2 regions of the Paenibacillus sp. G34 genome follow, and region 1 is predicted to be linked to the other one. Evidence: riboswitches for the same ligand, from Rfam matches in the RefSeq annotation. Region 1 holds a riboswitch; the other holds the start of a gene.
The links. A riboswitch is a leader RNA that binds a small molecule or an ion and turns the genes downstream of it on or off. The one in region 1 is predicted to bind thiamine pyrophosphate.
Positions count from the first base shown of each region.

Region 1 (10,698 bases):
GATCATTCTCTCTGCAGATGCGGGAACCGCCTGACCCCGTAATATAAAATATGCGGTGATCAGTACGTGAAATTTCTATATGTTCTTATCTTGTTCATAATAGGTATGGGATGTTCAGCCTTCCTGCATGCAGGTAAGCTAAGACTGTCCGATGGTTTATTGTTTGTAATCGCTGGTATCTTGTATCGTATATGGAACAAAATTGATAAGGAATAAACTTTGATTAAATTCAAATCCCACCACCCGCGGAAAACGTGTATAGATATCCCCTTTCAGAAGAAGAAATCCGGTGATAACGGCGAAGCTTATGTTTCCGATGCAGCTTTCTTTCAGAAGCTTTTAGCTCCGCTTCTTCAGGCTTTTTCAGCTTCTTCAGGCTTTTTCCACTTTACGACCGTGCCCGATACTCCTCTGCCTTCGCCTGCATCCCGGCGGCTACCGCTTCCTCGTCGTTCAGACCGCGATCTGCGGCAAAGGCACGAATGTCCTGCGTGATGCGCATACTGCAGAACTTCGGTCCGCACATGGAGCAGAAATGTGCTTCCTTCGCCCCTTCTGCGGGTAGCGTCTCATCATGGTAGGATAGCGCTCGTTCCGGGTCAAGCGACAAGTTAAACTGATCTCTCCAACGGAACTCGAAGCGTGCCTTCGACAGTGCATCATCGCGGCGCTGGGCGCGTGGGTGGCCTTTGGCTAGATCAGCGGCATGGGCGGCTATTTTATAAGCGATAACCCCTTCACGCACATCATCCTTGTTCGGAAGTCCCAGATGCTCCTTCGGCGTGACATAACAGAGCATGGACGTACCAAACCAGCCAATCATCGCTGCCCCAATCGCAGACGTAATATGATCATATCCTGGTGCAATGTCCGTGGTCAGTGGCCCGAGAGTATAAAACGGCGCTTCCTGGCAGATTTCCATCTGCAAATCCACATTTTCTTTGATCTTGTGCATCGGCACATGCCCCGGCCCTTCTATCATGACCTGCACATCATGCTTCCACGCTATCTGTGTTAACTCTCCGAGCGTTGCCAGCTCCGCCATCTGTGCCTCGTCATTGGCATCGTAGATGCTGCCTGGACGCAGCCCATCCCCGAGGGAGAACGCCACATCATACCTTTTCATAATCTCGCAGATTTCTTCAAAATGGGTGTACAAAAAGTTCTCCTGATGATGTGCCAGGCACCACGCTGCCATAATCGATCCGCCTCTAGATACTATTCCTGTCATCCGTTTCGCTGTCATCGGAATATATCGGAGTAACACACCCGCATGAATTGTAAAATAGTCCACGCCCTGCTCAGCCTGTTCAATCAGCGTATCCCGGTACAACTCCCAAGTGAGTGCCTCAGCCTCGCCATTCACCTTCTCCAGCGCCTGATACAGCGGCACCGTACCAATCGGCACCGGGGAGTTACGGATGATCCACTCCCGTGTCGTATGAATGTTTTTGCCTGTCGAGAGATCCATCACTGTATCCGATCCCCAGCGCACAGCCCAGGTCATCTTCTCCACCTCCTCCTCGATGGAGGAAGATACAGCGGAATTACCTATGTTGGCGTTGATCTTCACGTGAAAATGACGCCCAATCAACATGGGCTCGCTCTCCGGGTGATTGATGTTGGAGGGAAGAATTGCCCGCCCGATTGCCAACTCCTGACGCACAAATTCAGGCTCTACCCCTTCACGGATAGCGGCATACTCCATCTCAGGTGTAATGACTCCCTGCCGCGCATAATGCATCTGCGTGACACAACGTCCGGCCTGAGCACGTAATGGTTGCCCGCGGAATCCCGGGTACTCCTCTGCCCCGGCTATCCGTCCTCCAGGCTTTAATCCGTTATCCTCCGGTTTCACGGCGCGCCCCTCATATGCTTCGACATCACCTCGCTCCATAATCCAGTGATTTCGGAGCGCAGGTAGTCCCTTCCGAATATCCATCTGGAATTCGGGATCGGTCATCGGGCCGCTCGTATCGTAGACACGCAGCGGCTCATTATGCTCCACCCCTTGGGGAGTATTCGTGTCATGAAGGGCAATTTCACGCTCCGGTACAGCAATGTCCGGTCGTGAGCCCTGAATGTAGACTTTGCGGCTGCCCGGGAAGGGTTGAACCCCTCCAGCCGCACCGGTTTCCTTTTCCACCGGATGACCATCGCGTCCCATTTCCTCTATTCCCATCTGCTGCCCCGTTTGGTTATGTGTACTCATGTCTCCTGTTTCCTCCTCTGTGATCTTCTTTTGCGCTATGTCTTCACCAATGCGTCAGTTGCAACTACCACACCTGCCCGGGAATCTCCAGAGCACAGAAGCACAGCAGGAATGATCCCGCCCAAGCAGCCAAATAAGATCCAAGAGACAGATTTTTATGCACAGTCAGCACAAGCATGAAACATGAGACACTTCACCTAGACATTCAGGCATGGATGTTGGCATTGGTTATGCTCTCTGATCATCCCGTCGCACTAATCTGCGAATCTCATGCTTTCTTCAAGAGATTTAACGATCGTGAAGCACAACGAATGAGTCTCTGCTTACCGCTGTATATAAAAAAGCCGGTTCCGAAGGAACCGACTGATGTCCATCACCGTACACGCAACAAGAGAAATTTGCTGCAAAACAGCATCGATCCCAGGTTAACGCCCGTAGTGTTTGTGGTCATATGGCCGATTACTTCCCTACGCTGGTATGATCCAGATCAGGTGCAAAGGGTCCGGAATCTCATGCGATCCCGTCTCAGTCCGGACAATTCGGACTCCCCCAGTAACGTAAACGTATTGCGACAATCATGCCGCTGCTCAGCTTAAAATATCAACCGACCCCGCGGAGTCGTCCATTACAGACTAGCGTAATCCGGACATAAATACAACCTTAATATTCCAGAGAGAACATTCCTTTCGGGCAAAACTTCAAGCAAGAGCCCACCCTACGACAACATAAGTCCCATTTGCACAGCGGCTTCTTTCAACACAGGTGCGTACTCATGTAATGTATCCTGCGAGAGCCTGCTAACAGGTCCAGACACGGAAAGTGCTGCTGCAATGTTACCTCTACGATCCATAATTGGCACGGATACGGCGGCAGCTCCCGGCTCACGTTCCTCATAACTGGTAGCATAGCCGTTCACACGAATGTCTTCCATCTGAGCCAGATATACGTCCGGGTCGATAAATACAGGCCATTCCGGGCCGTTCATCAGTTCCTCGCGATCCTCATCAGCGGCAAATGCCATTAACACTTTGCTGGAAGCGCCTACGGAAAGCGGCAGTCTGACACCTACAGGCGCGACCCGCCGAATAGCCTGATCACTCTGTACTGCCTGAATACGTATCCGTTCGCTGCCATCACGAAGGTAGAGACTTACAGTCTCACCCAACCGATCCCGTAGCCGTTCCATTGCAGGCAACAGCAAAATCGCAGGATCATCGCTACGTGACATATGTGCAGACAGTTCCCAGATTCGGATGCCTAACCGGTATTTCTCAGTCGCTGCATCGCGTATCACGAACCCCCGATCCTCCAGCGTAGCCATCAATCGATGCACCGTACTCTTGTGTAAACCGATCTGGCTGGCAATTTCGGTGAGTCCAAGATCACTGCGTGTGGTAAAACATAATAATATATCCAGCGCCCGTTCTACAGCCCGGACGGTTAGCTTGCGGTCTTCCATGGCATGATGCCCTCCTCATGTTTCATCACATGAAACTTGGTTACATAAATTATATGAGAAACGGTCTCATCTGTAAACTAAAAAGAACTGTTTTGAAGGTGCTGTGCAAGCCGAAAAATGAACAAAATATCCATTTTACACATCGTAATCTCCTGTAATTTACACACTATGGAATTGTTACCTCTATATCTTAAGAACTATATAACAATTGCGTAACAAATGCCTTCAATTGATTGACTTTGACTATATCGAGACATACGATAAAGACAGGAAGCCTTTCAGTTGTAAGAATAAAAGTATGACTTTAGCATCAGGATGTGTCATCGTCATAAATACGAATTTAGAAGAATCAAAATGCTATTTTTTTCACGTCGTTATGATCCTGCCAAATTGTTCTTCAACCGAAATTTAAAGGAGGGGCATGCATGTATCCGACATCACAGAGCGAAGCCCCGCTGCATACCAAAGTGTCCGATCTGCCCTCTTCATTGTCACCAAGGCTGATTCGGTTCAAGCATATTATCGTAGCGTTGCTGCTCTCCGTTGTATTTTTCCTATTGTTTTGTTTTATTGCCTTGCACGGTTATATTGCATGGGTGCTATCCAACCCAACGGTTGCTCCCGTGTTCTCCAACCCGATGCAGGCCAAAAATATGAAATACGAAGACATTACCTACCCTGCGGCCGACGGAAGCCGAACGATGCAGGGTTGGTATATTCCCGCTAACACGGATACCGGCAAAACCATTATTTTCAGTCACGGTTATGGAGCGAACCGGGAGGAAACCTGGGTGCCTATGTATGATCTGGCTCATTACGCACACCAACTAGGTTTTAATGTAGTGATGTTCGATTACGGCTTTGCCTCTCAGGTGAACCGAGCTGTAGCTACCGGTGGTAAAGCGGAGTCACAGCAACTGCTGGGAGCCATTCAGTATGCGAAGCAACGTGGAGCACAGGAACTCGTTGTCTGGGGGTTCTCCATGGGAGCTGGAACGGCTCTACAGACCGGACTGCTGACCAATCAAGTGGATGCTATGATTCTCGATAGCACCTTCCTGCTAGAGCCGGATACGCTGTACCACAACATTCATAATCAGATTAATCTGCCGCGCCAGCCTACGCTGGAGATTATGAAGTTGCTCTTCCCGATCTTGAATGGCACGGGTCTACAACAAATTCCGTATCAGGAAGTGAAGAAAAAGGATTATCCGTTCCCCATCTTCTTCATTCATGGTACAGAGGATGAGAAGGCTCCTTACCCGATTGCTGAGCAGCTAGCCGCCAATCAGACGAATCCTTATTCAGAAGAATGGATTGTGCAAGGCGCGCATCATGAGCTGATCTTCCGGGAGCATCCGAAGGAATATCTGCGCCGCGTCTCGACCTTCCTGAGTCACGTGACGAAGACAAGCAGTGAGGATGTACAGCAAAACGAGCAGTAATGATCTAACACTGAGTCCGTACCCCTGTTCTGTTGTCTTGTTAGCTTTCAGATCAGCAGGTAACGAGCGGTTAAGGAATATTCGTTTTACCGATCAAAAGGATATACAGCATTTTGATGTGTTAGAGCCCTCCGGGGCTCTTTTTTTATACACATAGGACAATACGCCTCAAGAATACACTGTTGAGACAGAGCAAAGATAATTGAACGAAGAGCGGATTCGTACTTTTACACATGCCTTGAAAGAAGTATCTGATTCGTAAAATAATCTGAAAGATTGGAGGTATAACGGATATGAACTGCGATGGATACGGCCATCTGCTGCCTTTGCGGATGCTGGAAGAAATCCGTTTCTGGAAAGAGCAAGAGAAAGAACATACGCTTGTTATTCGCGCACTGGTTCCTGATCTGGAAGCTCCCTACGTTAAAATGCTGGAGGAATGGGAAGCAGCCTTTGCGAACAGCGAGCGAGTGGCGAATCAGTTGATAAAACAGCTGTTGCCAGCAACCCAGCCGCCTGCCCCCTATATCATGCGAAGTATCGATCAACTCGTCCAGACAGCAAAGCATCAGTCCAAAGAGTTTATCAAGCAGCTTTATATCATGCTGGAGCAAAGTGCAGCAGTGCGTGCGGTCCCACTTGCTCAAACCTTCATCCTGCATATCATCCGTGAATCGGAGTATTTCCTGGGGGTATTGGAAACGCTGAGTCAACCCGGCATTTTGCGGGAAGCAGAACCAGCATCATCTGTACTACTGGAAAATGCACTGCACAGTATTAATGCCAAAGTAGCCCAAGATCTACGCCTTGAAGCCAAGGAAACATCCGCCTCTTCTGCAGGGCAAACCAATGCATTTCCTGATACTTTCGCACAGGTGCAATCATCGTCAATCCAACCTTTAACGGGTGGAACGGCTCCTGCCGAACCCCTGCCTGCTTCTGCCCCTGTAAGAGAAAAGCCGGTTCCAATTGGCGGACATACGTTGCCTCCCCTCCCTTACGCGTATAATGCCTTGGAGCCGCATATTGACGAACTGACGATGCGCATTCATCATGACAAGCACCATCAGTCCTATGTGGACGGTTTGAACGTTGCGGAGAAGAAACTCGCTGAATCCCGGAAAAAGAATAATTTTGAACTCATCAAGCACTGGGAGCGCGAACTTGCCTTTAACGGGGCAGGGCATTATCTGCACACGATCTTCTGGACAATTATGAACCCGGCGGGCGGCGGCAAGCCAACCGGCATGCTTGCAGAACAGATCAAACGTGATTTTGGCAGCTATGAAGCATTCAAAAATCAATTCACTGAAGCGGCGAATAAAGTAGAAGGTAGCGGCTGGGCGATGCTGGTCTGGAGTCCGAGAGCGCATAGGTTGGAAATTTTGCAGGCCGAAAAACATCAGAACTTGTCCCAATCCGATATCGTTCCACTCTTGCCGCTGGATGTATGGGAGCATGCCTACTATCTCAAACATCAAAACGAACGCAAAAAGTACATTGAAGACTGGTGGAATGTCGTCTACTGGCCTGCTGTCGCAGAACGGTATGAAACGGCACGAAAGCTGCTGTGGCCGCCTTATTAGAGCAGCGAATGTAAAAAAAGAGATATCTCCAGTCAAAGACTGAAGATATCTCTTTAGAACATGTCTCCTTTATCACCCCATGCAGGCCAATAATTTGCCCAACTAACCTTACTTATTTTCACAAGTTCAATAAAACTCGACCGTTATTCCTTAATGGATGCGGCCTGAATTGCTTGGTAAGCCCAGTGGGTATCAGGCACATCCGACCAGGTTTTTAGCGTTGTTGCTGCAGGCTGAAGACCAATCAATTTGTTGATTATGGTCACAGCTTCAGCACGCGATACCAATTTTTCAGGACGGAAGGTACCATCTGTATATCCCGTAAGAACTCCTGCTGCATCTAGACGAGCAATCGCTTCCTGGGCCCAGTGCTGCTTCACATCCGTGAATGCAGTTGTTGCTTCGGAGGTCGTCGCCTGTTCACCTTTCAGCAAATGTTGTAATACACCAGCCATCTCTGCTCGTGTTATCCCTTGTTCCGGTTTGAAGCTGCCGTCTGTGTACCCTGTGAAGTACCCGGCTTGGACAGCAGCAGAGATACTGTGATAAGCCCAGTGCCCGGCTTTAACATCAGTAAACGCGTTTTCCATTGAAGCTGACGTTGTATCCATTACACGTGTAATCAGTGTGGCCATTTCGGCACGTGTTACGAACCACTCCGGTTGGAAACGACCATCTGCATACCCGCGAATATAAGGTTTGGCTATAGCCGTGTCATCAGCCCAGTCTTTGACCCGTACCACGGAAAAGGTACTGAACTGATCCACACTGATCTCGATGCCTTGCTGGTTATTATCTTTATTCAATGTCACTACTTTACCGTGTACCAGCTCTTTTGTTCCGTTGCTGTGCTCGATGTACACGCCAAGATCCGCTGGTTTCACACCTGCAAGCTGTTTGCTGTCTACTGGCAGGACAAGTGTTACTGGACGACTTTGCAGATTCGTTTCAATGGTCATCGGACGTCCCAGTACCTGAATATCTTTGGTGCCGGCGATTTGAGTAATCGTCTCGTTAGCCAGCAACCTTTGTTCAATGGCCTGACGTGTCTCCTGTTTCTTTACAGGCACCAGGCGGAAATATACATCATCTGTTCTGTCTTTCATAGAGGAGGCTGGAATGGTTACTTTTACGTTTGGATTAGAAATAACCAGCTCAATTCCTTGCTCCGTGAATAGTGTAGTTGATTCCCGCGCCAGTTTCACATCCCACTGAGAGACTTCATCTTTCGCGTCTGGAATCAGAACAACAGCGGTACGTGAGCCCGTTTTCTTCAACTGATCAATAACCGACTGCGCTTTACTTGGATTTAATCCAAGCTCGTCTTTTATCGTACCATCTGTTCCACGAGTCCGGCTGATTTCCAATGAATCAATGGTGGAAGCCATCTCGCCATTTGCCACATCCACTTTAATAATTTCCTTCTGTGGAGCCGAAGAGACCGGTGATGAAGATGTAGGCGAAGATGTAGATGGTGTTGGAGAAGGCGACACAACCACTTCTCCACCGCTATTGCCTTGAGATTGTGGTGTTACCGAGGTGGACACTTTAAACTCCGACATCCCCGCACTGCTCGAAGACCGAACAGCAAATACATAAGGCAGACCACTTGTTAGATTTGAAACGGTATACTGCAATGCATTCATTGGCCCCGCTACTTTAGTCCAGCTCTTAGGATCTTGTGGCGCATCACTGCCCTGATACATATATACGACATACCCGTCTGCCCCAGGTACACTACTCCAATTCAACTGAACCTGTCCATTAATAACCTGCGGAGTAAGAGCCGCTGGTGCAGCAGGCAAACCAGGTGTTATTACATTAGATACGACATAATCGGATACAGAATGTACCTGGCTATCTTGATACGTAGAAGTTACAGCAAAAATATACGTTTTTCCATCTACCAAGTCTGGAACTTCATTTTCTACTGATAGGGTATTCGTTATATCAATCCAATCGACTGGATTAGCAGGAGCGGCAGTACCTTCATACTTATAAACGGTGTATGTGCGCTCAGGCTCCTCCGTCCAGGTCAGATGCACCTTATCATTAACTAACGTTGCCTTTACATTATCTGGAGTCACCAAAGTTTGAAAACCTTCCGCTACAAGGATTTGGACAGGATTACCTGCTCCTTGTTCTTCCATGATAACAACTGAATAATTGGTTTCCGGGGTTAAATTAGTAAGAACAATCGTCTTATCAACCCCCTGCTGAATCTCAAAAGACGTATGATTCGAGATTGCATTGGCTTTGTATCCCTCTAAGCTAGAATCAGTGACATCTGGCCACTGGGTGCCTGTTTGCAGATCATAATATATTGTAGCTGTATGATCTAATCTTATAGTGATTTTAGCCGACCTAGGTGAGAGCAAGTGAGGAGAAACTACCTCAAATCCTGAATCTGCTCTCACTACCTTTGCCCCCCATGTCGAAAACGGTAAAGCCAGCATCAAGATCATGACGATACAAATCTTTGTTAAACGATGAACCCTTGTATTTCCCTGTTTATTAGCCTGCATATCTTTGATCTCCCTTCTCAAAGAAATTTTCGTCTATATTTATGGAGAGATCATATCAAAATATTCTGAACATTTTCTGAACAAAATACGACATATTTCACGTTTTATCGATGTTATCTGACCCAAAAGATGAAATCCACGCAAAAAAAAGCGAACCTCTCATTAGAGATCCGCCTGAATATCAACTTCATATTAAACTTCATACATAACATGACTATGTTAAGAAGCACAACCCTCGCACGCTACATAGTTGTCGCCAACCTGTTTGCTAATGGCGATCAGATCACCGAGTTTGATATCGGACTCTTCTGTGAACTCCAGATCAGCAATACGTCCCACAATCAAAGCAGCAGCCTCTTCTTTACTGGTTGCCATCTGGCTGAATTCAGATTTTTCACCTGTCGAAACGACTTCATACAGGTATGTATATCTCAATGTTTCCACTCTAATCCTCTCCTTCCGAAATCACATCATACCATCTATGTTACCCAATTCCAAGCCTGCCGAAAAAGAACCTAGTCGTACCGCAGTTTCATCTGCTCTGCTGTCAGCAAAACTTCATCCGCACCAACAGAAAGCACCCGTTCTGTCGCTGCATGAGGATACCTGTTGCGCAATGTGCGTACCAGCGAAGCCGTATACGCAGCCGTGGATGGCACCCCTGCCAGCTCCTGCAGACTTGCCATAGTTCCATGCTTTACCTCAGGATATCCTTCGGCTATCCCTCCCGAGGCCTCTTCATAGAATTTACGCACCTCCGCAGCAAGCCGATCCCCCTGACCTTCCACAATGATAAATGCCGTGATGATGTACGCTTTGGCCTGACGCCGCTGAGCAATACCGCAAAATTTCAATCCACCAACGCTGACATCATAATCCCCAGGACAGAACGCCCCCTGCACTTCTCCTGTCTGTGCCTGAGTTGACCAAGGAGTTAACGACTCGGCAATGATCGAAGCCATCTCGCGAAAATCATCATGAATATTAATTGCGTGCCCTGGATTGGGCAAGATCAGCGACACGTTCACAACACCCGGATTCAACGGAACTGCGGCCCCACCAGAAGGCCGTACACATACGGCTGTCCCCTGACCTTTGATCACATCCATCGCTTCGACTGCCCGAGGCAGCCTTCGGTCGCGTAAGCCGGCCACAAAGGCATCTGGGTGTCGCCATATATGAGCAACAGGCAGATGGCCTGCTCCAACACGTCTGCACATCACTTCTTCCCATGCAAAAGCATCAAGTACACTGCTGCCAAGGCGCATAAGCGGTGTCTCCCAAATTTGCAAACGCAGCGATGAATGCTGCTCAGTGGATATTCTTTGTACAGTCAACTCGCTCTTCTCTGACTCAGGCAGTTGGTTGGATTGGGAAGGTATATTCATCGTCCATAACCTCCGACTATCGAATTCATATGTAGTTTCAGTCCCTCCGACAAATACGAAAAAAAAGCCCTATATAAATAAGC
Region 1 covers NZ_CM166469.1:735,261-745,958, reverse strand. The annotation lists gene thiC (phosphomethylpyrimidine synthase ThiC) at 389-2,167, opposite strand; TPP riboswitch at 2,660-2,773, opposite strand; gene AC1VYS_RS03440 (IclR family transcriptional regulator) at 2,928-3,671, opposite strand; gene AC1VYS_RS03435 (alpha/beta hydrolase) at 4,097-5,116, shown strand; gene AC1VYS_RS03430 (Fe-Mn family superoxide dismutase) at 5,410-6,702, shown strand; gene AC1VYS_RS03425 (S-layer homology domain-containing protein) at 6,846-9,119, opposite strand; gene AC1VYS_RS03420 (hypothetical protein) at 9,447-9,671, opposite strand; gene AC1VYS_RS03415 (lipoate--protein ligase family protein) at 9,743-10,615, opposite strand.

Region 2 (10,698 bases), 2.9 Mb from region 1:
TTTCACAGGTCTAGAAGGCAAGTTCTCTCCTACCTGATGCATTAGTTCCCCTCCATGCAAACCAGCTGCCACGATAACATGTTTACAAGATATATCACCCTTGGCAGTGGCAACCCCTTGCACTCCATCGTTGTTCACGACCAGACGCACATCCTGTACTCCTTCCCATATCCGCGCACCCATCATTTGGGCTGACCTCGCATAAGCTCTAGTCAACGACACAGGCAACGCTTCACTCTCCAGCGGTCTGTAATAAGCGCCATAGGTTTCCCTGTTCAGCCATTCTGCTTCTCGTTGCACCGTGGGACGGTCCCACCAAAATTGCTCTGCGCCCGAAGAAGCTTTCTGTTTGTCCTTGTATCGATTTAAATCACTATATGATCGAAACGGTGTGATAAACCCGCTGCGCCTCAATCCAAAATCTATACCACTCAGAGCGGATAAATGCTCTTTGTGCTTATGCAACAATTCTCTGCTATCATACGCGGCTTTTGCCATGACTGGGTGTGCAAAAGCTTCACTATCTGCTGCAAGCATGCCGGCAGCTGCGCTGGAGGCTCCACCGGCAATCTGGGATTGCTCAACAAGAAGTACTTCCTGGCCTCTCGATGCCAGCTCAAAAGCAATCGCACAGCCTATAACCCCTCCGCCCACAATGATCGTTTCTGAATGCAAAGCTCCCTGTGATTCTGTTGAAGTTGAGGATATAGACATTGTTGTAACCTTATGTTCATCATTCGATGGGGCGACAGTTCCCTCGAGTGGACTCATTCCGCTCTGATTCATTTTCTCATCTCCTTGATTGCATTTTAAGCAACATTCAGATAATGCTTAATTGAGATCATTCACGTTATTTTGATGGAGAATCATTCACTTTACCGCTTCCATAGCCTGTTTTAAAAGAGCGGCAGCATGGGCCGGATTTTTTTGTTGTAATACACCTGAGATGACAGCGGCCCCCCTGGCTCCCGCAGATATAACGGCCTGAATGTTATTCGTCTCAATCCCACCGATTGCTATAACAGGTACTTTCACACTAGAGCATACTTCGGTTAACGCTTCTAATCCCCTTGGTGTTATATCCGGTTTGCTTGCACTTGGGTATACATGCCCGAAAAAAAGATAATCTGCGCCATACTCTTCTGCAATTTTTGCTTCGTGCAAGGAATGCACGGATATTCCTAACCGAAGCCGCAGGTTATGTTTGTTTTTCTGCGTTATCGTTACTTTCGCTTTTTGCAGCATATCTTGGCTCCAATGTGTCCCTTGATAAAAATCGCCTGATGAAAACAGGTTCGCACCGTTGATCACAATGCGGGAGGCTGGGACACCCGACTCTACCATCAACTTCGCCCAGTTGAAGCATTCCTGCTGCGAAAGCTGCTTTTCGCGGATGTGAATGCATTGCACATAAGGCCATATCTCTTTGGCTGCTTTTAGCATAGCTACCCGTTCACCTTGATTCGTAGATATCACATGTAACTCAAAAAAAGGATGGCTTGGGGACCGTTCATTTAATTCGTTCTCTTCATGCTCAGTCACCATTGGATGCAATCTCGTTTTCCCTCCTTTCAGATTTGAGAACGTCCTAACGAAAATAAAATCAAAAAAAGCCACTCCCGTAGGGAGTGGCTGCGTATAAAAAAGGTTCAGTTCAATAACAAACATTCGACGAATACCTGGTAAACAGTCTAATCCGTAACCCTATAACTGTCTGCTCATGTATTGAGATGCCTGTATCACGATGTAGTAAAGATCCCATCTTAACATTGAAGAATCATTTACTATCGTTTTTGCTGAAACGCGCCACTTCCCTACGCTGGTATGATCCAGATCAGGTGCAAAGGGTCCGGAATCGCATTCTTCCATCTCAGCCGCATCGTGCGGCCCCCCTAGTGTTCATATGAAGTTGTAGCCTATATTACCACAACCGGTTTTTTTTGTCATTGTGCTTTTTCAGACCACTCTTCTACATTCCATGTTTTGGTGACCCAGCCTTCATAAAAATCCGGTTCGTGAGATACAAGCAAAACAGTTCCCTTGTATTCCTGCAACGCACGCTGCAGTTCAGCCTTCGCCGTTACATCCAGATGGTTCGTCGGTTCGTCAAACAGAACCCAGTTGCTTTCACGCATCAACAGCTTACACAATCGGACTTTAGCCTGCTCTCCTCCACTTAGCATGTTAAGAGGACGAGTGATATGCTCATTTTTCAGACCACAGCGTGCAAGGTGACCTCGCACTTCATTCTGTGTCAAATGTGAAAACTCGTTCCATACATCATCGATCGGTGTAATATTTCCCGCTCGCACTTCCTGCTCGAAGTAAGCTGTCTCCAGATAATCTCCAAGGAATGTTTTACCGCTGATCGGCGCAATTTTGCCCAAAATTGTTTTGAGGAGTGTTGATTTACCTACCCCGTTACATCCCACAATGGCAATCTTTTCTCCACGTTCAATCGTCATCGTCATCTTGGGTAATAGAGGATACGTATAACCAATTTCAAAGTCGATACCTTCAAAAACAGTTTTACTACTCGCGCGCGCATCCTTGAACTTAAATGTTGGTTTCGCGGCTTCGTCTGGTCGATCAATTCGCTCGACCTTTCCAAGTTGTTTTTCCCGGCTTTTCGCTCGACCTGAGGTCGAAGCTCGAGCTTTGTTGCGTTGAATGAAATCTTCCTGCTTTTTGATGTATTCCTGTTGCTTCTCGTAGGCATCAATATGCTGTGCTTTCTGCATATCTGCCATCTCCAGGAATTTATCATAGTTTGCAGCGTACCGAGTCAATTTGGCAAACTCCAAATGATAGATAACATTAACAACTTCATTCATGAACTCCGTATCATGAGAGATCAGCAGAAAAGCATAGGGATAGTCTTTCAAATAACGTGTTAGCCACTCAATATGCTCTACATCCAGATAGTTGGTCGGCTCATCCAATAGAAGGGCAGTAGGTTTCTCCAATAATAACTTCGCGAGAAGTACCTTCGTGCGTTGTCCACCACTAAGAGCCGCAACATCCCGATCAAGACCAATGGCATTTAATCCCAAACCATTTGCCATTTCTTCCACTTTCACATCGATCAGATAAAAATCGCCCTGGTCCAGCTGTTCCTGAATCTCGCCCATATCTTCGAGCAATTGTTCCAGCTTCTCTGGATCGGCATCAGCCATCTGATCCGTAATCGCCATCATTTCTTTTTCCAGTTCCAGCAATGGGAGAAAAGCATCTTTGAGTACATCACGAATCGTTTTGCCTGGTGTTAACTTCGTGTGTTGATCAAGATAACCGTAACGGACCTTAGGTGTCCATTCCACTTTACCGCTATCCTTAAGCAATTTTCCCGTCAGGATATTCATGAGGGTTGATTTTCCGGCACCGTTAGCTCCAACCAGACCAACTCGTTCTCCGGCAAGTAGACGAAAAGAAACATTTTTAAACAACGTACGGTCTCCAAAATTGTGACTGACGTTCTCTACTGACAATAAACTCATAAGATGAGACTGCTCCTATCTATTTACATTACTTTTAGTTATCGTTTCAAACCCCTATTCTAGCACAGGTTCAGTCTTTTCTGAAAGTAATGAAAAATGGGCAGAGCAATCATATTCAAAGTAACCCCTGGCCGCTGCCTGCTTTGCAGTCGTAAATACCTCTTCAGCACGAAAACCGGGGTTACAGGTGGCAGGATAATGATACTTAATCCCTGTTGAGGTATCAACTCCGCCAACAACTGCTGTTTTTTTGACCAGTCTACCTCCGCCAATCGCATAATTGTTAATCTTCTCATTCCCTTTGGCAATGCCCTGTATAAAAGCCATGATACCTGTATCATTGATCGAATTGTACCAATCTTCTTGTGAGATTAAGGGCATCGTAAACAAATAAGACACTCCATTTTTTCTTGCGAACTCATTATGGCGATTGATTACACCCGCAAGATCGTCCTGAACACGAGTCACGATGTGGCTGCGCCGTACCTGTTCAAAAAGCGTTGAATCCTGAAGCAGTGTAATTGTCGAACTCGTAGCCAATTCATACTGAAAGCCTTCGATCCATTTCCCTGCTCTAACATCATAAGCATGTACATAACCATCAAGTGTGAAGTTAATGCTGTTCCCTTCCGAATCTGAATAGGTATAAGGCTTTTTCGGGCTCCACACCTGTCTGAAAGATGCTTCCATCGTTCCTGTCATCTCGGTTTCCTTAGCAAAAATATAATAACCATCGTAATCCAGAATCACGATCGCCGGGATATAGTCAAACATATGTTGGATAGCCACCTTGTCATCCTGTATTCCCATGTTTAATGCCATCGTTTGGGTAAAGGTGGACAAAGCCAGCTCCTTATCCGCCTTCACGAACTTGGTAGAATCATAACCTGCTTCAGCATCTTGTTTTTCATTCTGGTGCATGACTGCACCAGCATCCATCACCGCGGTTTGAAGTGCTGCTTGGTAGCGATATGACAGTTCACTGGCCTTTTGCGCATCATGTGTATGAAACGTTAGCATGTAAAAGAGAGGAAAGAAAATGAGTACAAAAACAATGGAAAGCTCAGTAATCTTCATTCAATACCATGCCTCCATACGAAGCAAAAACCGCAGAAGCCTGGGCTGTGCCTTGTAACCATTCCCGTATCATCATAGAAGGTGTACGATTGGTGCTTTTAAGACTGACAGTGAAGAAATCACCCATGTTTAGTGTATATCTGCGCCCCGGATCACCAACAGACAGTGTACTAGGCAATGGATATAAACGCTCCTGAATCTGGGACAAGTAGTACGCATCGTAAACCACCTCATATGTACCCATGAAGCTGCTTTGAATTATCGGATCTGTATAGTGAGGAACATATTTTTTATGTAAATGTTCCATGGAAATATCATAATTGTTTCCGGTTTGTGCCAGCTGTTCTTGGAATTCCATCAGCATTCGAGGTGAGATATATCCCTTAGTGCGGACAGCATCCACAAATCGGGTGACACTCTGAGTCGCAGTCAAGCGCGCAATATCATCCTGACGTTCGGCGGCCTCTGCCGCAGGATACACATAGAGCAGAAGAACGGCAAGCAATACCGCAAACAACTTGGATGCTGCATTGATCACGGTCTCTCTACCTCCTTCCAAAAAGAAAGCTTTAACAATTCTCCGAGTGCACTTCGGTTATAATCAGGTCGATAGTTCCCCTTTAGTTCAAGCGGTATCATCGCTGATGGATCTACAAGTGGATCAATCATATAGGCATGACCGTCCACCTCCACTTGAACCCCTGTACCTGTCATTTGCCGCACAGTATGCAAAACCTCAGCTCCTGTATAACTGACCATTCCGCTCGTCTGAAGTGTCGTATGTATTCTGCCTTCCATGGCTGCATTTGTTTTCACCCTGTCGTTCAAGGCCTCGTTTAAAATACGGATGTTCCACTGCCCGTACAGGCAGGCTGTCACAAAAAGGACAACCGCTGTACAGAACAGCATCAGATGCTGTGTGTTCCGTGACATGTTTAACCAGCTCCAGTCAGGATTGCTGGAAGATCAGACCTCTAACCACATTGGATCTGTCTTTAACGATAATGGCCTTGAATTTACCGCTAGGATTAACGTATTGATTGTCTTTTTCACTCATCGTCTGATTGATGCTACCCACCTTGTCATCAGGGGCAATGACAGAACCATAGTCCGCATTATTAACGTCCTGAGAGATGTTGAGCTGATTGCCGTACCACTGTCCGCCTTTGTTTTTACCTGTAATAACCTGAATACCAAACTGGTCCTTGTCCGCGTATTTCCGTAAAGCATTGGTCACTTGTGAACCACTGATGGTTGTTCCGTCATACACGGTAAATGCTGCCTGAGACAATTCTGTTTGAATATCTGCAAAGTTATTCTGGGCTGTTTTCGTTGCCTCCTGAGCCGAAATAAATAACAACACCACAATCGTAATCAACGCAATGGTCAAAAATATTCCTGCAGCCACCTTTAAAGCACTTGATGCATTATTCATATGAAATACCCTCCTAGAGTGAAATGTTTGATTTAATGTTCGTATGTTTCTAAAAGCCAAGCACTACAGTTTCTGAATTTGTTCATAATACATGTTCATTTGCATAAAACTCATGCCAACCAGCGGAATTACGAGGTAAAGGAAGATTAGAGCGTACATAGGTGTGAATCCGATCGTTCTTCCCCAACCTGCCTTGACATCAATCATTTTGCTATATTCTTGTTTCCGCTGTTCAAAATAAAAGGCCATCATGCTTTCCAAATCATCAAAAGCTTCTCGAATGGATATTTTACCTAAAGCGAGTTGAAGTTTATCAATTAAACGTTGAAATTCAGGTAAGCCCACTTCCTCTTTTAATTGTTCAAGAGCTTGTTCAGGACCATGTTCGAAGTGAAGTAGACACTTTTGCAGTGGCCTTTTGAAAATAACAGCGAATCGATTAAGCCATTCCACAATCTCCTCCACAGACATACGATCCATCTCACGCAAAATGGAAATCACCGTCTGGAATTGATAGATTTCATGCCGCATATCCAAGCTTCGCATCTTACGTTGGAACAACATGAGCCAGATCGGCAGATAGTAGCCGCCTATACCTATGAACAGTGACAAAACAACTTCCCACCATCGCAAATACTGGTTGTTATATGCCTCTATCTTTGACATGATCCGCTGAATTGTTGCAGTCTGTGTATCATGGTCAGGTTGAACTGGCGCAAGTTGTAACAGAGCATTGGAGATATCCTCGTATGTGGCTCCACGCTGCATTTCAACATATGCCATAATCGTTCCGTCAAGCGCCGTCTTCTCTCTGGCCACTTTCATATCCGCCTCCGACATTGCACCAAACATACGGTCATCCCTAATTGGATCATACATGATGTGATTACGCTCGACTTGATGCAACGCAAGAGTCATTCCTACACTCAGGACCAGACAACTTGCGAACAGCATTAATCTGCGAATCGCGAGCCATTCGTATTTTAACTCGGCATTGCTCTCTCTCATTAATCTGATCGTCTGATCGTACGAGGCAGTCCCGGGTCTGGGAGCAAAAAGCATAGCCATTTTCCGTATAAAGAACTGTTTGTACAGAAACCGATCCAGTCCGGGTTCCTTCTGCCCAGAGCGATAGCGCGTTTCATCATATTGCTGAAGACGTTGTAACAGCAAATACGCAACAATGATGATCACGTAGATGGATATTTTAGTGATGAAACCAAGCTTGCTGTGATAAAATTCATCCATTGTCGGGAAATTGACTCGAGCCCAACGTTCAATTGGCCCTGTAAACAGAACAGGCGCAAGAGCAATCACATTTAATCCCTGTAGCAGATAATCAAGCCGATCACGTCTCAAAATCTCCAGATGTATCTCCTGAGTCAGATTACCTAATCCTTGAAGATAAATGGAACCCTGCTGCTTGTCCTTATCTCCAAACTCCATTACCATATAAGAAACACCCGCAAAACCTTTGAGAAAACGGTTTGGTGCCACTTCATAATATCGTTCAAGTGCTTCATTGGGATCGGGGGAAGTTAGCGCTTCATAGATCAACCTCACTTGCTCTGCGGCTTCTCCTGCCCCAGCCTCAGACGCTTCATACAGTGCTTCCTCAACCATTCCATGTTGGTGATACCGATGTCTTACATCTGCGAAAAGATCAAGCATTTGCATCAGAAGTTTTTTCTCCATACGACTCAAGCACATATCCAGTACAAGACTATTAAGTACGACAGCACAAAGGATGGCCAGAATGATAAAAGTGAGGCCAGGCTGCAACCAAAACAGCGCAACACTGGTACTTCCATACCCGCCCATAATAATCAGAACAACGGTCATCGTGACTTTGCGAAGCGCTGGTTCGTCCTTGGCATAGCGGTAGGATATTCTTTTTTGCACCTGTAAAATATATACCGAAAGCAAGGGCACCTTTATACCAACTTGATACGCTTGCAACAAAAACGATCCCCAATTTCTGTACTTATTACTTTGAATGCGGGCGACATTCGTGGCAGCGTATGATGAGACAGATTCTCTTCGCCGCATTATGTGAAGAATAATTAACGTCGTGGCTAAACCAATGGCACAAATACCGACTACAAATAACAAAATCCATTTAATGCTCATAGCTTTCACCCCAGTGTTGTCCGACAAACTGCCTGAATTTCTCGGCATCCGGTAGCGTCATTTGTTCCTGCATATCCGAAATGCTCGCGGCGGAGATTGGAGCAGTAGCCACATATTTCCCTTGCTGATACTCCACTACATTTCTAAATGTGAACCCCGCCCTCTCTTCAACGTCCACAGCTTCGCGGGAATGGGGAATACATTCGGTGATTCGCTCAATATATCTGCGACCCTCTGCATCTTTTTTCATATGGACATCAAAGTTAATGACACTGACAACCTGTTCTTCGGCGATATGCTCATGCTGGAACATGCCTGTTTTGAGCAATGAATTCCGGAGTGAAAACACCAGATCACGAAATGTCTTGGCGTGATGCGTAAACAGAGTGAACAGGCTCGCCACTTGTGCCATCTGTATCATCCAAGCAGCCACCTCATCACTCGCAACCTCACCGAGAATGTTTACTGTCCCATCTGTTTTTTTCTGTAGATCCAGTCCCTGCTGACCCGATATATGTTCTGTTTCCCGAAAACTCAGAATGTTACGGCGACTATATATCCGTCTTAATTGCAGCTCGAATGCCATCTCCTGTACTCGCAAAGTATAGGAAGCATAGATATGTTTCACCATGGCCATCAACAATGTTGTTTTACCTGAACCCTGAGCACCTGTCACTGCTGTAATCCGGCTGCCTTTCATCAAGTATTGCAATAACCCGATTGGTATCTGTGCGTTGTTACCCGTAATCAATTGTTCAAGAGAAGCATTGGGAATATCAAACTTGCGAACAAAGAATGCCCATGATTCAGCAAAAGGAGGACGCACGACGACGACACGTGAGCCGTCTTTCATTTCATTCACTTTATAACCACTTGCTTCTGACAATTGACCAGGATAATTGTATTTGTATATGTTCTGACACACTCTTTTCAACTCACGAATGCTGCCAAAGCTCAAAAAAGACAGGTGTATGGACTTACCCTTATAAAAAATCCAAACACTCTCCATCCCGCTAAGCGGTTCTTCGTCATGTTCATCCTCAAAAGCATGTTCCAAAAGATCATTCCAGGAAGCAGGTGTGTGATTCCCCATATGGGGGAGCGTATCAAGAATCCCGCTTACCCCGCCACTTACACCATCGATCCGTTGATCCCTGATCTCATCCACGACTGAGAATCCTTTATAGTGCTGGTAGATGCGCTGCACGATAATTTCTACCTTTTCTCTGAAACCCAGTTCCCGGTATTCGCAATCAAAGACATACTGGATATCTCGCTCGGAAATATAATAACTGCCGCCATCTTGTGAACCTTCTTCCAGCCTTAGTTTACCTAAATCATACGTGTCGATCATTCTGGAGAGTGCATCTGTCCCAAATTGTTGACGGTATAAATAAAACACGATCTCGAAGCGATCTTGCGTGGTTAACCGTTCGGGTTCAGCGAACATCATCACTTCATCCACATTGGATTTATTTAGACCAATACTTCTTGTCAACAAGTCACCAATCAGATTTTTGACATATGTCTTGTCACTGATGCTTCCAGACACACAGCCTTTGAGCGCTTTTCTCATCTCAGCACGCTGATTGATTCTGCGGCGATACTCTTCCTCATGTAAACCTGCATCGGCAAGCTGGCTATGACTTACTTCATGCAATAAATTTTTAACTTGTTCAATTAATGTCTCGATTGTAAAAGACTCCTGCTCAGGTACATGCCCACTTTTCTCCCGAATATAAGCTCTATACTTGAACCAGACATAATATATACCTGCAATCAGAATAATCGTTATAATAATCCCATTCCAAACCATTGGAGATTCAGGCTCCCCTTTCTAGCCTCTTCAGCACAGTGCGCATCCCCGCACCATCCATAATCAGGCGAGTGAGTTCCCCTATGCCAGCGGTCAAACTCCCCTTACGAACATCCTGTTTTTCACTCAGATTCTCAAGCTGAAGATATCTGGCAACATCTCTCCGATTCATCGCATCCAAATATCCGGTTGTATACGGGATTGCGGAAAGACTCCCCTTGTACCTGAAACCACGCTTAATATTGGAGAGCGTAGCTCGAGAATGTGTATCATACTTATTAATAAGTACATGCAGCTTTTGTTCACTCAATTGTTCAGGCAAGATTTCTTCAAAAAATTGTTCAAGGTTCCTCATATTTTGATTCAGAACAACGACTACATAATCGGCTTGCTGCATTATAAGCTGTGGATTAATATTAGAGCTCTCTGCATCCAAAAGCACGAGATCATAACATTGATTAGCAGTGTCCAGCAGCTTTTTTAATACTTCCCCTTTTTCTTTCGCAGATCGCTCACTGTTGTTCATGCTTCCGGTTAGCAGATCAAGTCGGTCTTTCAACAGCGGCTTCGTGTAATCCCTTAAGTTATGTTTGTTAAGACTACCACTGATAAACAGTCGTTCAACAGCATCCCAACCACTTTCTTCAAAAGAATATAATATATCAGCGGGAAGCTTCTCATCGTGAAATATACCTGCTTCTATGCCGCAGTTTGCCTGACCTGTATTGACCAGTAACACTCTT
Region 2 covers NZ_CM166469.1:3,662,035-3,672,732, forward strand. The annotation lists gene thiO (glycine oxidase ThiO) at 1-786, opposite strand, end outside; gene AC1VYS_RS16510 (thiamine phosphate synthase) at 871-1,545, opposite strand; TPP riboswitch at 1,795-1,904, opposite strand; gene AC1VYS_RS16515 (ABC-F family ATP-binding cassette domain-containing protein) at 1,944-3,497, opposite strand; gene AC1VYS_RS16520 (hypothetical protein) at 3,552-4,574, opposite strand; gene AC1VYS_RS16525 (hypothetical protein) at 4,561-5,112, opposite strand; gene AC1VYS_RS16530 (hypothetical protein) at 5,109-5,507, opposite strand; gene AC1VYS_RS16535 (ABC transporter permease) at 5,524-6,009, opposite strand; gene AC1VYS_RS16540 (hypothetical protein) at 6,073-8,139, opposite strand; gene AC1VYS_RS16545 (pilus assembly protein CpaF) at 8,129-9,955, opposite strand; gene AC1VYS_RS16550 (CpaE/TadZ family protein) at 9,963-10,698, opposite strand, start outside.
Region 2: another riboswitch for thiamine pyrophosphate. It lies ahead of AC1VYS_RS16510 (thiamine phosphate synthase); the one in region 1 lies ahead of thiC (phosphomethylpyrimidine synthase ThiC).